2 regions of the Pseudoalteromonas sp. ESRF-bin5 genome follow, and region 1 is predicted to be linked to the other one. Evidence: predicted binding sites of a transcription regulator. Region 1 holds the regulator's gene; the other holds the start of a gene.
The links. The regulator FliA, encoded in region 1, starts transcription of late flagellar genes. The targets are predictions, from matches to a motif close to CTAAAGNTNNNNNNNNNNNNGCCGATA.
Positions count from the first base shown of each region.

Region 2: a site for FliA is predicted at 3,438-3,464, ahead of fliS (flagellar export chaperone FliS). Genes of this name have one in related genera too.

Region 1 is NZ_NTLW01000273.1:633-8,385, forward strand. It holds partial or broken gene flhF (flagellar biosynthesis GTPase FlhF) at 1-827, shown strand, start outside; gene BCG07_RS16825 (MinD/ParA family ATP-binding protein) at 820-1,680, shown strand; gene BCG07_RS16830 (RNA polymerase sigma factor FliA) at 1,707-2,417, shown strand; gene cheY (chemotaxis response regulator CheY) at 2,457-2,840, shown strand; gene BCG07_RS16840 (protein phosphatase CheZ) at 2,859-3,626, shown strand; gene BCG07_RS16845 (chemotaxis protein CheA) at 3,642-5,885, shown strand; gene BCG07_RS16850 (protein-glutamate methylesterase/protein-glutamine glutaminase) at 5,945-7,099, shown strand; gene BCG07_RS16855 (flagellar motor protein) at 7,092-7,753, shown strand, end outside.
Region 2 is NZ_NTLW01000119.1:7,458-15,210, reverse strand. It holds gene BCG07_RS06060 (sensor histidine kinase) at 1-761, opposite strand, end outside; gene BCG07_RS06055 (DNA-3-methyladenine glycosylase I) at 893-1,486, shown strand; gene BCG07_RS06050 (sigma-54 dependent transcriptional regulator) at 1,762-3,198, opposite strand; gene fliS (flagellar export chaperone FliS) at 3,558-3,959, shown strand; gene BCG07_RS06040 (hypothetical protein) at 3,964-4,260, shown strand; gene fliD (flagellar filament capping protein FliD) at 4,358-5,797, opposite strand; gene BCG07_RS06030 (flagellar protein FlaG) at 5,859-6,284, opposite strand; gene BCG07_RS06025 (flagellin) at 6,441-7,753, opposite strand, start outside.

The DNA.
Region 1 (7,753 bases):
GTGCATGCATGATTGATCGTTTAGTCGGTATGGGAATAGATAAAGATGTTGCTGAGCAAATGGCGTGCTTTGTTCCTGACGATGTATCTCGCCAGCAAGGTTGGAAAGCACTTTTAACAATGGTTGAAGATCAGATGCAGACAACCAACAACGAGATTTTACGTCAAGGCGGTGTATACGCCTTAGTCGGCCCAACGGGTGTTGGCAAAACAACAACCGTTGCTAAATTAGCTGCACTTGGCGCACAAAAATATGGTGCAGACAAAGTCGCTTTAATCACAACAGACACATACAGAATTGGTGCTTATGAGCAACTCGCCACTTATGGCCGAATTATAGGTTGTGGTGTTAAGCAAGTTAAAGATGCTAATGAATTAGCTGAAGTTTTATATCATTTACGAAATAAACGACTAGTATTAATTGATACTGCGGGTATGAGCCAGCGCGACTTGCGCTTAACTGAGCAACTTAATACGCTAATGCGTAATCAGCGTGTTGATATTCGCAGTTATTTAGTGCTCAGCGCAACATCGCAAATACATGTGTTGCAAGAAACCGTTAGGCACTTTAAAAAAGTGCAGTTAAGTGGTTGTATATTCACCAAATTAGACGAATCTTTAAGTTTAGGTGAGATTATTAGTATAGCGATTCAAAATCGCCTTCCAATAGGGTATCTTACTAACGGTCAACGAGTACCAGAAGATATTCGAGTTGCAAATGCTGAAAAACTAGTTAAAAAGGCTGAGCAACTCTATTTAAAAAGAGCAAAAGCACAACATTCAAGGCACCAAGCAGTGGCGCCAAGCACAGTAGGGATGTATGATTAACACAGTATTAGATCAAGCAAGTGGCCTGCGCAAAATGAGTCAAAACAATAACAACGGCGTAAAAGTTATCGCTGTCACTGGCGGTAAAGGTGGAGTAGGAAAAACAAATGTTTCTCTGAATACTGCAATTGCATTAGGCCAGCAAGGTAACAGAGTGTTGGTTCTTGATGCCGATTTAGGCTTAGCAAACTGTGACGTTATGCTAGGACTACGTGTTGAACGTAACTTATCACATGTTTTATCTGGTGAATGTGAACTTGATGAAATTTTAGTTGAAGGCCCCGCAGGTATAAAGATTGTACCCGCAACGTCAGGCTCTCAAAGTATGGTTGAATTGTCGCCTTCAGAGCACGCGGGACTTATACGGGCTTTTAGTGAATTAAATACAGAATTTGATATTTTAATTGTCGATACAGCCGCAGGTATTTCAGACATGGTGCTGAGTTTTTCTCGCGCGGCACAAGACGTCATGGTTGTTGTATGCGACGAGCCCACATCGATTACAGATGCTTACGCGCTCATTAAAGTGTTGAGTCGCGAGCATGGTGTATACAAATTTAAAATTGTTGCAAATATGGTCCGTAGTATGCGTGAAGGGCAAGAGTTATTTGCTAAACTTTCCAAAGTGACCGATCGTTTTTTAGATGTATCAATGGACCTGGTCGCAACGGTTCCCTACGACGAAAATATGCGCAAAGCAACGCGTCGCCAAAAAGTTATTGTAGAGCTTTTTCCTAATTCGCCGGCGGCACTTGCGTTTCAAGCGTTAGCAACAAAAGCAGTTAAATGGCCAATACCTAATCAACCATCAGGTCATCTGGAGTTTTTCATAGAGAAACTAGTAAACGGCTAATTATGACAACATTGGTGAATAAAGTTATGGGATATCAATCAGCACAAAATTTAAATGTGATTGTTGAAAAACATGCATCACTTGTCAAAAAAGTGGCATGTCATCTTATAGCGCGTTTACCAGCCAGCGTGCAGCTGGACGATTTAATACAATCAGGAATGATAGGTCTGATTGAAGCATCTAAAAGTTTTGATGCAACCAAAGGGGCTAGCTTTGAAACTTTTGCGGGGATTCGTATTCGTGGGGCAATGCTTGACGAGATGCGACGTGGCGATTGGGCACCCCGTTCAGTACATCGTAAAAGCCGTTTGGTGGCCGAAACAATTGCTTTTTTAGAAAAAAGCTTAAACCGTGAGCCAACAGATATAGAAGTTGCTGAAAAACTTGAAATTTCGTTAAATGAGTACCATCATATCTTAAACGATGTAAATGCAAGTAAAGTACTCGGTATTGAAGACCTTGGTGTTGATGAAGATGCCATCAGTCCAGTGGGCCAAGATTTAGCGCTAGACAAACCGTTTAATAATGTTAAAAATGAGCGGTTTAACGAGTCTCTATTAGGTGCAATAAAATCTTTACCAGAACGTGATGCAATGGTGCTGTCTTTGTACTATAACGATGAAATGAATTTAAAAGAAATAGGGCATATACTCGATGTAAGTGAATCGCGTGTAAGTCAAATACATGGTCAGGCGATGATTAAGCTTAAAGCTAAAATCAATGACTGGATAAATTAGTAGTAAGTAAACAAGGTTAAGACCTCACTGGGGGATGTTTTGGATAAAAACATGAAAATTCTGGTTGTTGATGATTTTTCAACAATGAGACGTATTATTAAAAATCTGTTGCGTGACTTAGGTTTCACTAATGTTCAAGAAGCAGACGATGGGTCAACCGCTTTGCCAATGCTACAAAATCAAGTATTTGATTTTGTTGTTACCGATTGGAATATGCCAGGAATGCAGGGTATAGACCTACTAAGAGCAATACGTGCGGATGATAAGCTTAAACACATTCCAGTATTGATGGTAACGGCTGAAGCTAAAAAAGAACAAATTATAGCGGCAGCACAGGCAGGTGTTAATGGTTATATCGTTAAGCCATTTACTGCTGGAACACTCAAAACTAAATTAGAAAAAGTATTTGAACGTTTAGGCTAATGATAGGGGGAGAGGCTTATGTCAGCACTTGCTGCGCCTCAAATAACTTTAGAACAAGCTCGTCAGCTCGTTGTTTTTCTAGAAAACGGTGAGCAAGACAAAGCCAATCAGTTAATTTTAGATACCGCTTCTAAGGAGCAATCTGAAATATTTGCTGAGGTTGGAAAGTTAACCCGTCAATTGCATGAAGCTTTAAAAAGCTTTGAGCTAGACACTCGCTTATCTGACTTAACTACCGATGCTATTCCAGATGCAAAAAAACGGCTCAATTATGTTATAGAAATGACAGAAAATGCCGCGAATAAAACAATGGATGCAGTTGAGGCTAGCCTACCAATTGCTCAACAGTTGGCAGATGAAATATCTCATATCAAACCGACATGGGATCGCCTAATGAATCGAGAGATTGAGTTAGGGGAGTTTAAATCGTTATGCCACAGCATTGATAAGTTTATGAACAATTCTCATCATAAAACCGATGAGCTGCAAAGTTTGATGACTAATGTACTTATGGCACAAGACTATCAAGATTTAACCGGCCAAGTTATTCGCCGAGTTATTGAGCTTGTTAGAGAAGTTGAAGAAAGCTTAATTCATCTTTTGACAGCCTTCGCTGATCAAAGCGAAAGCAAAGCCGAAAAAATAGAACAACAAAAAACAAATGAACCATTAGACGAACAAACTTTAGCAGGTCCAGAAGGCCCTATTATTGATAAAGAATCACGTAATGATGTTGTATCTGATCAAGATGAAGTCGATGATCTTTTATCAAGTTTGGGCTTCTAAGAGGAGAGTAACTGCATGTTTGAAGTCGATGAAGATATTTTACAAGACTTTCTTGTAGAGGCAGGAGAAATCCTAGAGCTTTTATCTGAACAGTTAGTTGAGCTGGAAAACAATCCAGAGGACACCGAATTACTCAATGCCATATTTAGAGGGTTTCACACTGTAAAAGGTGGTGCTGGGTTTTTAGCTATGACCGAGCTCGTTGACGCATGTCATGGCGCAGAGAATGTGTTCGACCTGCTTAGGCAAGGCGTACGAACGGTTAATTCGGAGTTGATGGACGTAATTTTACAAGCTCTCGATACGATTAACGAGATGTTTGCTACCATTCAAAATCGTGACAAACCAGAACCCGCTGATCCCGAACTTCTTGAAACCCTTCATAAACTAGGTTTACCTCCAACAGAAGAAGAGCTTGCTGGTGACTCACCAGTTGATTCAACTGAAGAACCTCAAGCCGAGGTTATTGATGCCCCAGTTGCCGAGGAAGCCTCAGGAACTGATGAAGAAGATCCGTTTGCATTTGACGAGCTATTTAGCGGTGGAACAGTTGAACAAAGCGATGATGAAACTCAGATTGACGAAATAACAGAAGATGAATTTGAAAACTTACTAGACGAATTACATGGAAAAGGTCAAAGCCCTGTAGCTGAAAGCGCGTCCAGTAGTAGTGATGTCAGTGGAGACATTACAGATGATGAGTTTGACAACTTACTTGATGAACTTCATGGCGTTGGAAGCTTTGGTGCTGTTGCGGCCAGTGAGCCTGTAAAAGAGCAAACAGCAAGTAATAATTCTGCAGAAAGCTCTGCAACGCCTTCAACACGTTCACCTGCAAGTGATTCTAGCGATGATGAAATTAGCGATGATGAGTTTGAAGCATTGCTTGACGAACTTCATGGATCAGGTGCCCCTAAATCAATAGAGAGCCCTGCAGCTTCAGAGCCGAAGCCCGCTGCTAAACCTGTGGCTAAGGTAAGTGAGCCTGTCAAAAAGCCTGAACCTGTAAAAGCCGCTGCGCCAAAACCAGTGCAAAAGCCTGCAGAAAAAGCAGCTCCAGCGCCTGCAGCTGTGAAAAAGCCAGCTCCTCCGCAAGCAGAAACAACAGTCCGAGTTGACACAAAACGCCTAGACCAAATAATGAATATGGTGGGTGAGCTTGTACTTGTTCGTAACAGATTGGTAAGTTTAGCCACTAACTCAGAAAGTGAAGCAATGGGCAAAGCCATTTCTAACTTAGATGTTGTGACGGCTGATATCCAAGGCGCAGTAATGCAAACGCGAATGCAGCCAATTAAAAAGGTATTTGGCCGCTTCCCTCGCGTTGTTCGTGACTTAGCACGAAGCTTAAATAAAGATATTAGTTTACAGCTTGTTGGTGAAGAAACTGATTTAGATAAAAACTTGGTTGAGGCACTTGCAGACCCGCTTGTTCACTTAGTTAGAAACTCAGTTGACCACGGAATAGAGATGCCAGCAGCTCGTGAAGCAGCAGGCAAACCTCGGACGGGTAATGTTACACTTTCAGCGTCTCAAGAGGGAGACCATATTTTGCTTACCATCAAAGATGATGGTGCGGGTATGGATGCTGAAAAGCTCAAAAAAATAGCAATCAGTAAAGGCGTTTTAGATCACGACCAGGCGAGCCGTTTATCGGATACCGAGGCGTACAATTTAATCTTTGCACCAGGATTTTCTACCAAAGAAGAGATCTCTGACATCTCAGGGCGTGGTGTGGGAATGGATGTTGTAAAAACTAAAATCACTCAACTTAATGGCTCAGTGAGTATTCAGTCAGAGCTAGGTGTTGGTACAATTTTAGAAATAAAAGTACCGTTAACACTTGCGATATTACCAACCTTGATGGTTGTAGTTGGCGAACAAACATTTGCATTACCATTAGCTGGTGTAAGTGAAATATTCCATTTAGATCTAACCAAAACAAATGTAGTTGATGGTCAACTAACTATTATTGTACGTAAGAAAGCGATACCGCTATTTTATCTTGAGCATTGGTTAGTTAAAGGAGCAGATCGCACTCAGCGCAAAGCGCAAGGTCATGTTGTTATTGTTCAAATAGGTACTCAGCAGGTTGGTTTTGTAGTTGATTCTTTAATAGGTCAAGAAGAAGTTGTAATTAAACCTCTTGATGCTCTTTTGCAGGGTACCCCAGGTATGGCAGGCGCAACTATTACATCAGATGGTGGAATTGCACTAATTTTAGATGTTCCAAATATGTTAAAACACTACGCTGGCTAAATCATAAAGTAGGTACACATAAGATGTGTGCCTACGTATAAATTTAATAAGAGAGCTAAATGGCCGTAAAAGTTTTAGTTGTTGATGATTCAAGCTTTTTTCGTCGTAGAGTAAGCGAAATCCTTGAACAAGACAGCGATATACAAGTTATAGGTTTTGCCATTAATGGCAGAGAGGCTGTAGAAAAAACGGCTCAGCTTCGTCCTGATATGATCACGATGGATGTAGAAATGCCTGTGCTTGATGGTATCAGTGCTGTTAAAGAGATAATGGCAAATAACCCCACGCCAATATTAATGTTTTCCTCTTTAACCCGTGCTGGCGCAACAGCAACACTTGATGCGCTTGATGCTGGAGCGATGGATTTTTTACCTAAAAAGTTTGAAGATATTGCACGTAATAATGAAGATGCGATAAAGCTCCTTCAAGCTAAAGTCAAAGAAATTGGTAATAAGCGTATTCCTAGAGCCTTTAAGCCAATAACACACCAGAAACCAGCGGCACGCTCTGTGCCTGATAAAATCAGTAATACTGCGTCTTCAATCAGGCAACCAGATAGAAGTTTTCAGCGTTCAACAACCGCATCGACATTAACAAAAACACAAAACAACGTACCAACTCGTGCAAGTGGCAAGCAATACAAGCTTGTGGCTATCGGTACATCTACTGGTGGTCCTGTTGCTTTACAAAATGTGCTTACGCAATTACCCGCTAATTTTCCGCATCCTATTTTACTTATCCAGCATATGCCTGCTGCTTTTACACCGGCATTTGCAGCTCGTTTAAATGGGTTGTGTAAAATAAAAGTAAAAGAAGCACAGCAAGGTGATCGTCTTGACCCTGGAACTGCCTATTTGGCTCCTGGCGGGCAACAAATGATGGTTGAAGGTCGAGGTGGTTCTAAAACATTGCGCGTTTTTGAAGACAGTAGCGAGCGAATCACTTATAAGCCCAGTGTTGACGTTACATTTGCAAGTATTGCAAAAGCTTATCAGGGAGATGTTTTAGCTATTATTTTAACCGGCATGGGGGCTGATGGTAGAGATGGCGCAAGAATGTTAAAACAAACTGGCGCCACTATTTGGGCACAAGATGAAAAAAGCTGTGTTGTTTATGGTATGCCACAAGCTGTTGCTAATGCGGGGCTTTCAAGTGAGAGTTTAGCGCTTGACGATATTGCAACGCGGATAAAAAGCGAAACCGGTTGTGGATAAGCTTTCTGTACTTGGTTTAATTGTTGCACTAAGTGCTATAGCAATTGGCTATCATCTAGAAGGTGGTGTGATTGCCGCCCTTTTTAATGGTCCTGCGCTCATTATAGTACTAGGTGGGACAGTAGGCGCTGTAATGCTACAAACGTCTACTAGTACCTTTAAAAAAATGCTTAGAATGAGTCACTGGGTATTTGTGACTCCCAGTTACAATATTGATGATGCAATTGAGCAAGTTAAACGTTGGTCTCATAAAGCGAGACAAGAAGGATATTTGGCATTAGAGGATGAGGCCCTAACTCACTCAGATGTATATGCAGCAAAAGGGCTGAGTTTACTTGTTGATGGCGGTTCAGAGCAGAGGCTACGTGATACGCTTGAAATAGATTTAATGTTGGAGCGTGAGCGTTTGCTTGAAGCTGCACGTGTATACGAAGCAATGGGCGGTTATAGCCCTACCATCGGTATTTTAGGAGCTGTTCTTGGACTTATTCAGGCTATGTCTTTTATTACCGATCCACAATTGCTTGGCGCTGGAGTTGCAACAGCCTTTATTGCAACGATTTATGGGGTGGGGTTAGCTAATTTATTATTTTTGCCAATGGCACATAAGCTCAAGCAACGTGTAGAAGAAAAGATGCTTTACCACGAAATGCT
Region 2 (7,753 bases), on a different contig from region 1:
TTGCCTGTTATTTGAATATCTGGCTCTGGGAGGTTAACAGCTAAATGACTGTCATTTAGTGTCACCATAGCATCAGCACCCGCTTTTACCTCACTGAGTAACTGCTGCATAGACACTTGCTCAACAACTTGTTTGTCGCCACTTTTGGCAAAAAGTAGCATATCGTTTACTTGAGTTTCTAAATCTTTTAAGCGTGACATCAACTTGCTTTGAAAATTATCGCGAGATGCCTCGGGTAAACGCTTAGAGCCCAAATTAGCAGCATAAAGCATGGCCGCTGAAAGTGGGGTTCGAACCTGATGTGCAAGCGACGCCACCATTTTACCCAAAGCACTTAGGCGCTGCATATGAGCAACTCGCTTTTGTAAACGGCGTGTTTCACTCAAATCGGTCATTAAAATTAGCTGGCCCGGCTCGGGCGCTAACGCTGTTATATCAAGCTTAATTAAACGGCCATCTTTAAGCGATACTTCGTGACCATCGTCTTGATGCGGTCTAAAAGAGCGTTGAATAACGCTAAACCACTTTTCACCTTCTAAAGGTTCGCCTAACATATCAATGGCTATTTGGTTGGCCTTTGCAATCATTCCTTTACCATCAAGCACAACCACACCTGCGGGCATGGTATCAACTAAATGTGAAAGCCAACTTGCTTGCTGACGCAGATCGCTTAACTCACCTATGTACTCCTCTTGAAGTAAACATGGGTTATACTGATTTGCAGAAATAAACTGTGGTTTAAGCACGCTCGCAAGGGCCATAATCAAATCTCGAATTTGTATAGATACAGAGCTTAATGCACAATGTGTACCAAAATTTATTTACATTATTTTCATTGACTTACAATAATAATAGCGTGACATAAAAATGACGCGCATAAAAAGGAATATGTATGAGTGAGCAAAAAAAATGCCGATGTGCTTGGTTAGACGCCACCAAGCCCGATTACGTTTTATATCACGATTTAGAATGGGGCGTCCCTGTTTACGATGACCAAACACTGTTTGAATTTATAACGCTAGAGTCGGCTCAGGCAGGCTTAAGTTGGTATACCATTTTAAAAAAACGACAAGGATATAAAAATGCATTTGCTAATTTTAATGTAGATAAAGTCGCGTTGTTTACCCAAGACGATGTTGAGCGTTTAATGCTTGATGAAAATATCGTACGAAACCGTTTAAAAATTAACGCCACAATAAATAATGCCAAGCAATTTATAAACATTCAAAAAGAATTTGGCAGTTTTAGCGCGTATCAATGGCGGTTTGTTGATAACAAACCGATCGTGAGCAATTTAAATTATACCGAAGAGACGCCTGCAATCACCAAAGAATCAACAGCCTTCGCAAAGGATTTAAAAAAGCGCGGCTTTAAATTTTTAGGCCCTACCACGGTATACGCTCATATGCAGGCCTGCGGTATGGTTAACGATCATAGTAATGACTGCTTTAGAAAAGATGAAATTATACAGGCGTTTAATGGGTAAGTAATTTGCTCACAAAGAGGTTAAGAGGCGCTGCGCTTTTGAGAAGTAACGTAAAATTTAGTTATATTCACTCATTTACCCTCATTTTTCAGATATGTGTTTAAGTAATTAAAAGCTACACTTTTCACGCAAGTAAGCTCAGCGTCTAGCATCAAAGTCTAAGTTTGCGTTTATCTTGTAGACGCCAAGCTTGCTTGCGCGACGGGCAAAGCCCGTAAATTAATTGCTCAAAAATGAATAAAAATAACAAAGAGTATTTCACCATTTTCGTACTGCTAATCTCGAGAAAGGTTATACTTTTTCATTTTTTCGACCAGTGTTGTACGTCTTACACCTAATATTTCTGCGGCGCGCGCAACAACGTAATCAAAACGCTCTAAAGCTTGTGTAATTAAGCTTATTTCAAGCTCTGCTAAATACTCTTTAAGCTCAATGCCATCTTCGGGTAATACGCCTGAGCCAGCTTGGTTAAATTCAGGCTCTGGCTCATTGTCATAATCACTAAACCCTGTGCTGAATATATCGTTAAAGGCATCTTTTTCCATAAGTTCTTCAGGGTATTCAGGCTCATAAGCATCTACCTCAATGTAACGATATTTATTGGGTAGATCAGGGATGTCCACTACTTTTTCAGGGAACATTATAACCATTCGCTCAACCAAATTCGCAAGCTCACGGATATTACCCGGCCATGCATGCTCTTTTAAACTTTCGATTGCTCGCTCAGTAAATTTAGCTGTCGTGCCCGTTTGCTCGTTTACGCGACGCATTAACTCCTTAAGTAGTAACGGAATGTCATCAGCACGCTCACTTAACGACGGGTTCTCTATAGGGAATACATTTAACCGGTAATATAAATCTTCACGAAAGCTGCCAGCTTCAATCATGGTTTCGAGGTTGCGGTGTGTTGCAGCAATAACACGTACATCAGCTTGAATCGCCTTAGTACCACCTACACGCTCATAGCTTCGTTCTTGTAATACGCGTAAAAGTTTAACCTGCATTTGTAGCGGCATATCACCAATTTCATCTAAAAACAGCGTACCGCCTTGCGCCAACTCAAAACGGCCTTTACGCGCAGAAATAGCCCCTGTAAACGCCCCTTTTTCGTGGCCAAAAAGTTCACTTTCTAGTAGTTCTGCAGGTATAGCTCCACAGTTTACAGGCACAAATGGCCCCGTACTTCGTTTAGATAGCAAGTGAACGTTACGTGCAACCACTTCTTTACCAGTACCTGACTCACCTAAAATTAAAACGTTTGCATCTGTTTTTGCTACTTGTTCAATTAAAAAACGAACCTCTTTTACAGCTTGTGTTTCACCTACAAGGCCATCAAAAGATTTATGTGGCTGAGTATTTTTGTGCTCCCCCGGCAACATACGATGATACTGCTGGCAATCATGAAGCAACTGTGTGGTCACTTCATGATTAAATGGCTCACAAATAAGTCCAACTACATTAGCAATGCTAAGTAATGGTCTTAACGTTTCACCTATTAATAAAAATGGAAGTGTTGGGTAGCGCTTAATTAAGTTTTCGTGATCGAGAGACTGTAAAGCCCCTAAAATGACCATGCATTCATGCTGCTGATATTTTGCACACTCTTGTTCAAAGTTGTCTTCATCTAAACGATGAGTCGCCTCACCGATAAAACCAAGTGATGCATTTAACCCAATAGAGCGATTGTTATTATTATCTAAAATCAGGATCATAGTTAGCGAGCCGTGCTTCACTCTTTAATTTAATTAACTAAATTGTAAGCCAGTTAAGCACGGATGCAAGTGATAGCGGCAGTTTTTTGACATAAACGCCAAAAAACAGACGCACTCGTTAATTCAGTCATACTTAAGAATTAACTATTAAGTATTAATATATAACCCCCCATATAAAAGCTAACTAAAAATTTAAATCATTAATTACCCAATACACAAAATATATAAGCTATTATTTACTTAAGTTAAAAGTAACAATGCCGATAACTATACAAATGTAAAACGCTTGGCACTAATATTGCTTTTTATTTTGATATAAGTTTTACATAATTTTAGTCGTTAAATTTTAGGATTTTCCCATGGCACATGTCTCACTGAAAAAATACAGTCAAGTTCGTGCAAGTAACATTGCAGAAATGGCCCCGTATGAACAAATAAACCTTATTTTTAGTAATATTATTGGCCGCTTAGCTGCTACTAAGGGTTTTATTGAGCGCAAAGAAATAGAAAAAAAAGGCGAAAATCTCTCTGCCTGCATTTTATTATTAGGTGCACTGCAAGATGCGCTTAACTTAGAAGTTGAACAAGACCCTAGCATTTCAAGTAATTTATTAGCACTTTATGACTACTGCCAAAGACGCCTTGTGCAAGCAAATGTAGATAATGACATTGAGATTATTTCTGAGGTAGCTAACATTATTAAAGAAATAAAAGAAGGCTGGGATAGTATTCCTGTCGATCAGCGTACTCCTGCGGTATAAACTAATGGCTTTAGAGCAAATAGGCAAAGCTGAGTACATTAACCAATTACTCAGCCAAATTGAAGTATTAGTGCAAAGCAATAAAGCTAATGAAGCTAAACCAATTATGGATACTTTAAATAGTGAGCTTAAGCGCTGGTGCGAAAGCGAAACCCCGCCTAACGCCAAACAGCTTATGGCAGTTCAAACCAACATAAACAACATTAGCAAACAAGCAAATGCTGTAAAAAATGAATCATCTAAAGCCATAATTAAGCAAAAAAAAACAGGTAAAGCTATCTCTGCCTACAAGTCAGTTTAACTAAGTATCGCACAGCGCTATTTAAACTTAATTGGGCATAAAAAAAACCGTTTATAAAACGGTTTTCTTTATATAGGGACTTACAAATTTTTACTAGTTATGAATTGTTACTCACCACACCAGGCATATTTTCAAGCTGCGCTTGCACATAACTACTTGTAGAGTTAAGGCTCGCGACTAGTAAATCCATCGCGTTGTACTGGGCGTATAACCTGTCAGATAACGATTCCATTTTACTCGCAAGGCTGAGGCGCTGATCATCTAAATCGTCTAGTTGGTTAGTTTTACTGTCTATACGGTTTTGGATAATGCCGTCAGAGTCTGTATAAAAGCTCATAAGCTCATCAAAAGATTGCGCAAAACCGCCCTCGTCTTCGTCATCACCTACAAAAAACTGCTGTACTAAATCAACGTTAGATTCTATTTGCTCGTTTAGTGTTTCAGTATTGAGTGTTAAAACACCATAGCGATCTGTTTCAACACCTAATTGCGAAAGTGATAATGAATTACCATCACCTAAATCTACTGATTCAGTTATTTCACTACGTAGTTTTGACATAACACCACGAAGGAGTGAATCACCCGCCATTACACCTGCGCCAGCTTCACTAGATGCGCCTAAATTGTTGCTCAGTTCTAGCAGCTCATTATAGCTTTCGATAAAGCTATTTAAACCTGCTTGTATATTATTATTATTTTCAGTGACTGAAATATCACTTATATCGTCATCAGCATCATGCAATTTTTTAGCGGTAATATCCACGCCATCAATTACATTACTAAACTCATTCGTATTACTTGATACCGTTAATGTGCCATCAATTGTTATTTGTGCATTTTGTGCAGCGTTCACTTCAGTTAAGTTTGTAGTATGGTTTAGTGGGTCTGCGTCAGACACATCGTAAGCTAACCGTGAAAGCCCACCTGTATCGGTATTATTACCATCGTCATCTTGTACCGTAATAGTAATTGCGTTGTCTTCACCGGTTTCTTTACTAGTAAGTACTAAATGCTGGCCTGAGTCACTGGTTACTATAGTCGCCACCACCGAGTCGTTACTGTCATTGCCTGTAAAAGGGCCGTTATTAATTTGGTCGCGTAAATCTTCTAAAGTATTAGTTGCCGATAAAACAGTAGAAAAACTGTTTTCACCAGAGCCTATTGTAATTATACCGGCGCCAATAGCTTCATCGGCTGCAAATGCAGGAGATGATAATTTATGCGCTTGTGCTAATGCATCTACCTTTACATTGTAGCTACCTGGTTGAGCGTCTTGATCAGCACTTATCGATATAAAATCATCATTACCAGATGCTGTACGCTTTTGATAATTATCGCTGTCGCCTAAAGCTTCCATTGATGTTTGTACTTTCTCAAGGGCAGACTTTAATGCTCCAACAGCTGATATATCAGTAGTTAAATTACTTTCGGTAGTATTTAAACGAGCTTCAGCAGGGGCCTGCTCAGCATTAACTAATGCATCCACAATGTCTGATACCGCTAAGCCAGAGCCCAAACCATTAAACGAAATAGACATACTTCACCTCTTTAAATACCTAAAAATAAGCTAACTTAGTATTAGTAATTACAACTACCGACTAAACCGTTTGATCAATTAAAATACCAGCAGATTCAGACAGTTTAGAAACTAGGCTTAATACTTCCTCAGAAGGGTATTGCTTAATAACTTCGCCACTGTTTTTATCGAGCACTTTGATTACATCACGGCCTGAATCTTCATCAACTTTAAATTGCAAACTGCGATTCATTTCACCCATAAAATCCTGCAATTGTTGCGCCATTTGTTCTAGCTGTTCGCGCTCTAACGGCTGAATATTTTCATCTTGATTATTATTGTTGTATTGATTTTGCTGTAATTTTTGTTGATTTTGAGCATCCGTCTGCTTTACATCATCAACCGCTCGCTCAGTCAAAGAACGAGCAGCTTGCCCCGCTTGCTTATCATCACCAGCAACGGGGGTCGGTAATGTTGTAATTTCTGCGTTTGAAGTAATTGTATTCATAACAGATTCCTATTTTTCACTTAATTAAACCAACAATAGCTTAGTTTATATTCTTAAACCACAAAAGGAGGTAGCTAAAGCCACCTCCTTTTTTAAAATACTAATACTGACTTTATGTATTAGTTAGCTAACCATTAAGCTATTACTTTTAACTTATTAACCTAATAAGCTAAGTGCTGTTTGTGGTAACTGATTCGCTTGCGATAAGATTGATGTACCTGCTTGTTGCAAGATTTGGTTTTTCGTCATTTCAGCTGTTTCGGTTGCAAAGTCTGTATCTTGAATACGGCTACGTGAAGCAGATACATTTTCAGAGATATTAGATAGATTGCTAATTGTGTGACCAAAGCGGTTTTGAATCGCACCAATATCTGCACGTTGTGAATCAATAGCTGAGATAGCACCGTCAATTGCTGCTAGAGCATTTTGAGCACCGTCTACTGTTGTGATATCAACATCAGAAATTTTACTTAAAGTAGATGCACCACCTCCAGCATTTAAGTCTAAAATTTCATCTACAGTTGTTCCTGAAATATTAAATGCCTCACCTGAAGATAGTTTAAGCTCAGAAGCAACTGCTGCGTCTGCTGCTGCATCAGTTGTAGCATTTGTGCCTAAAGTAACTGTCCCTGCTGTGGAACTTCCTACAACTTCGATACCATTTACGCCTGTTGCTTTTATAGAAATCGTTCCATTGTCATTAGAAGCCTCAATACCAACTTTATTCAGTTGTTCTGCAAGTTTATCTGCATCACCATTAAAAGCAGCTAAATCAAAACTATCATCACCAATGTTTAATGTTCCAACCGAAGCAGTAGTAAGATTTGATAACGTTGTTTCAACAACAGCCTCTGCCTTTACTCCCCAACCGGCAGTATTTATACTGCTCGCAATGTCATTTGCACCAGTATCGGCAACAACAGATACAGATTTATCAAAACCAATAGCTTTCAAAGTATCAGCTGTAACATCACCTAGTATAGTATCAAGATCAGTTGCAGCAGCAGTACCCAAAACATCAGCGGCCCCTTCTACAACTTCATTACCAATAGCGTCAGAAGCTACGTTTCCGAGTGTCATTGAAATAGTTTCATTTGCATTAGAGCCTACTTGAAACTTGGTAGTACCAAAGCTTCCATCTAATAATTGCTTACCACCAAATGAAGTTGTATCCGCTATGCGTGTTAATTCAGTTTGCAATGCAGATACTTCTTTTTGTAGCGCATTTCGATCATCATCAGAATTAGAACCATTTGCTGATTGCAATGCCAACTCACGCATACGTTGCAATATGTTAGTTGACTCATTCATCGCGCCCTCAGCTGTTTGCGCCATTGAGATACCGTCGTTAGCGTTACGCTGTGCTACTGCTAAACCATTTACTTGTGAGGTTAAACGGTTTGAAATTTGTAGGCCTGCCGCATCATCTTTTGCGCTATTGATACGCATACCTGAAGCTAATCGCTCCA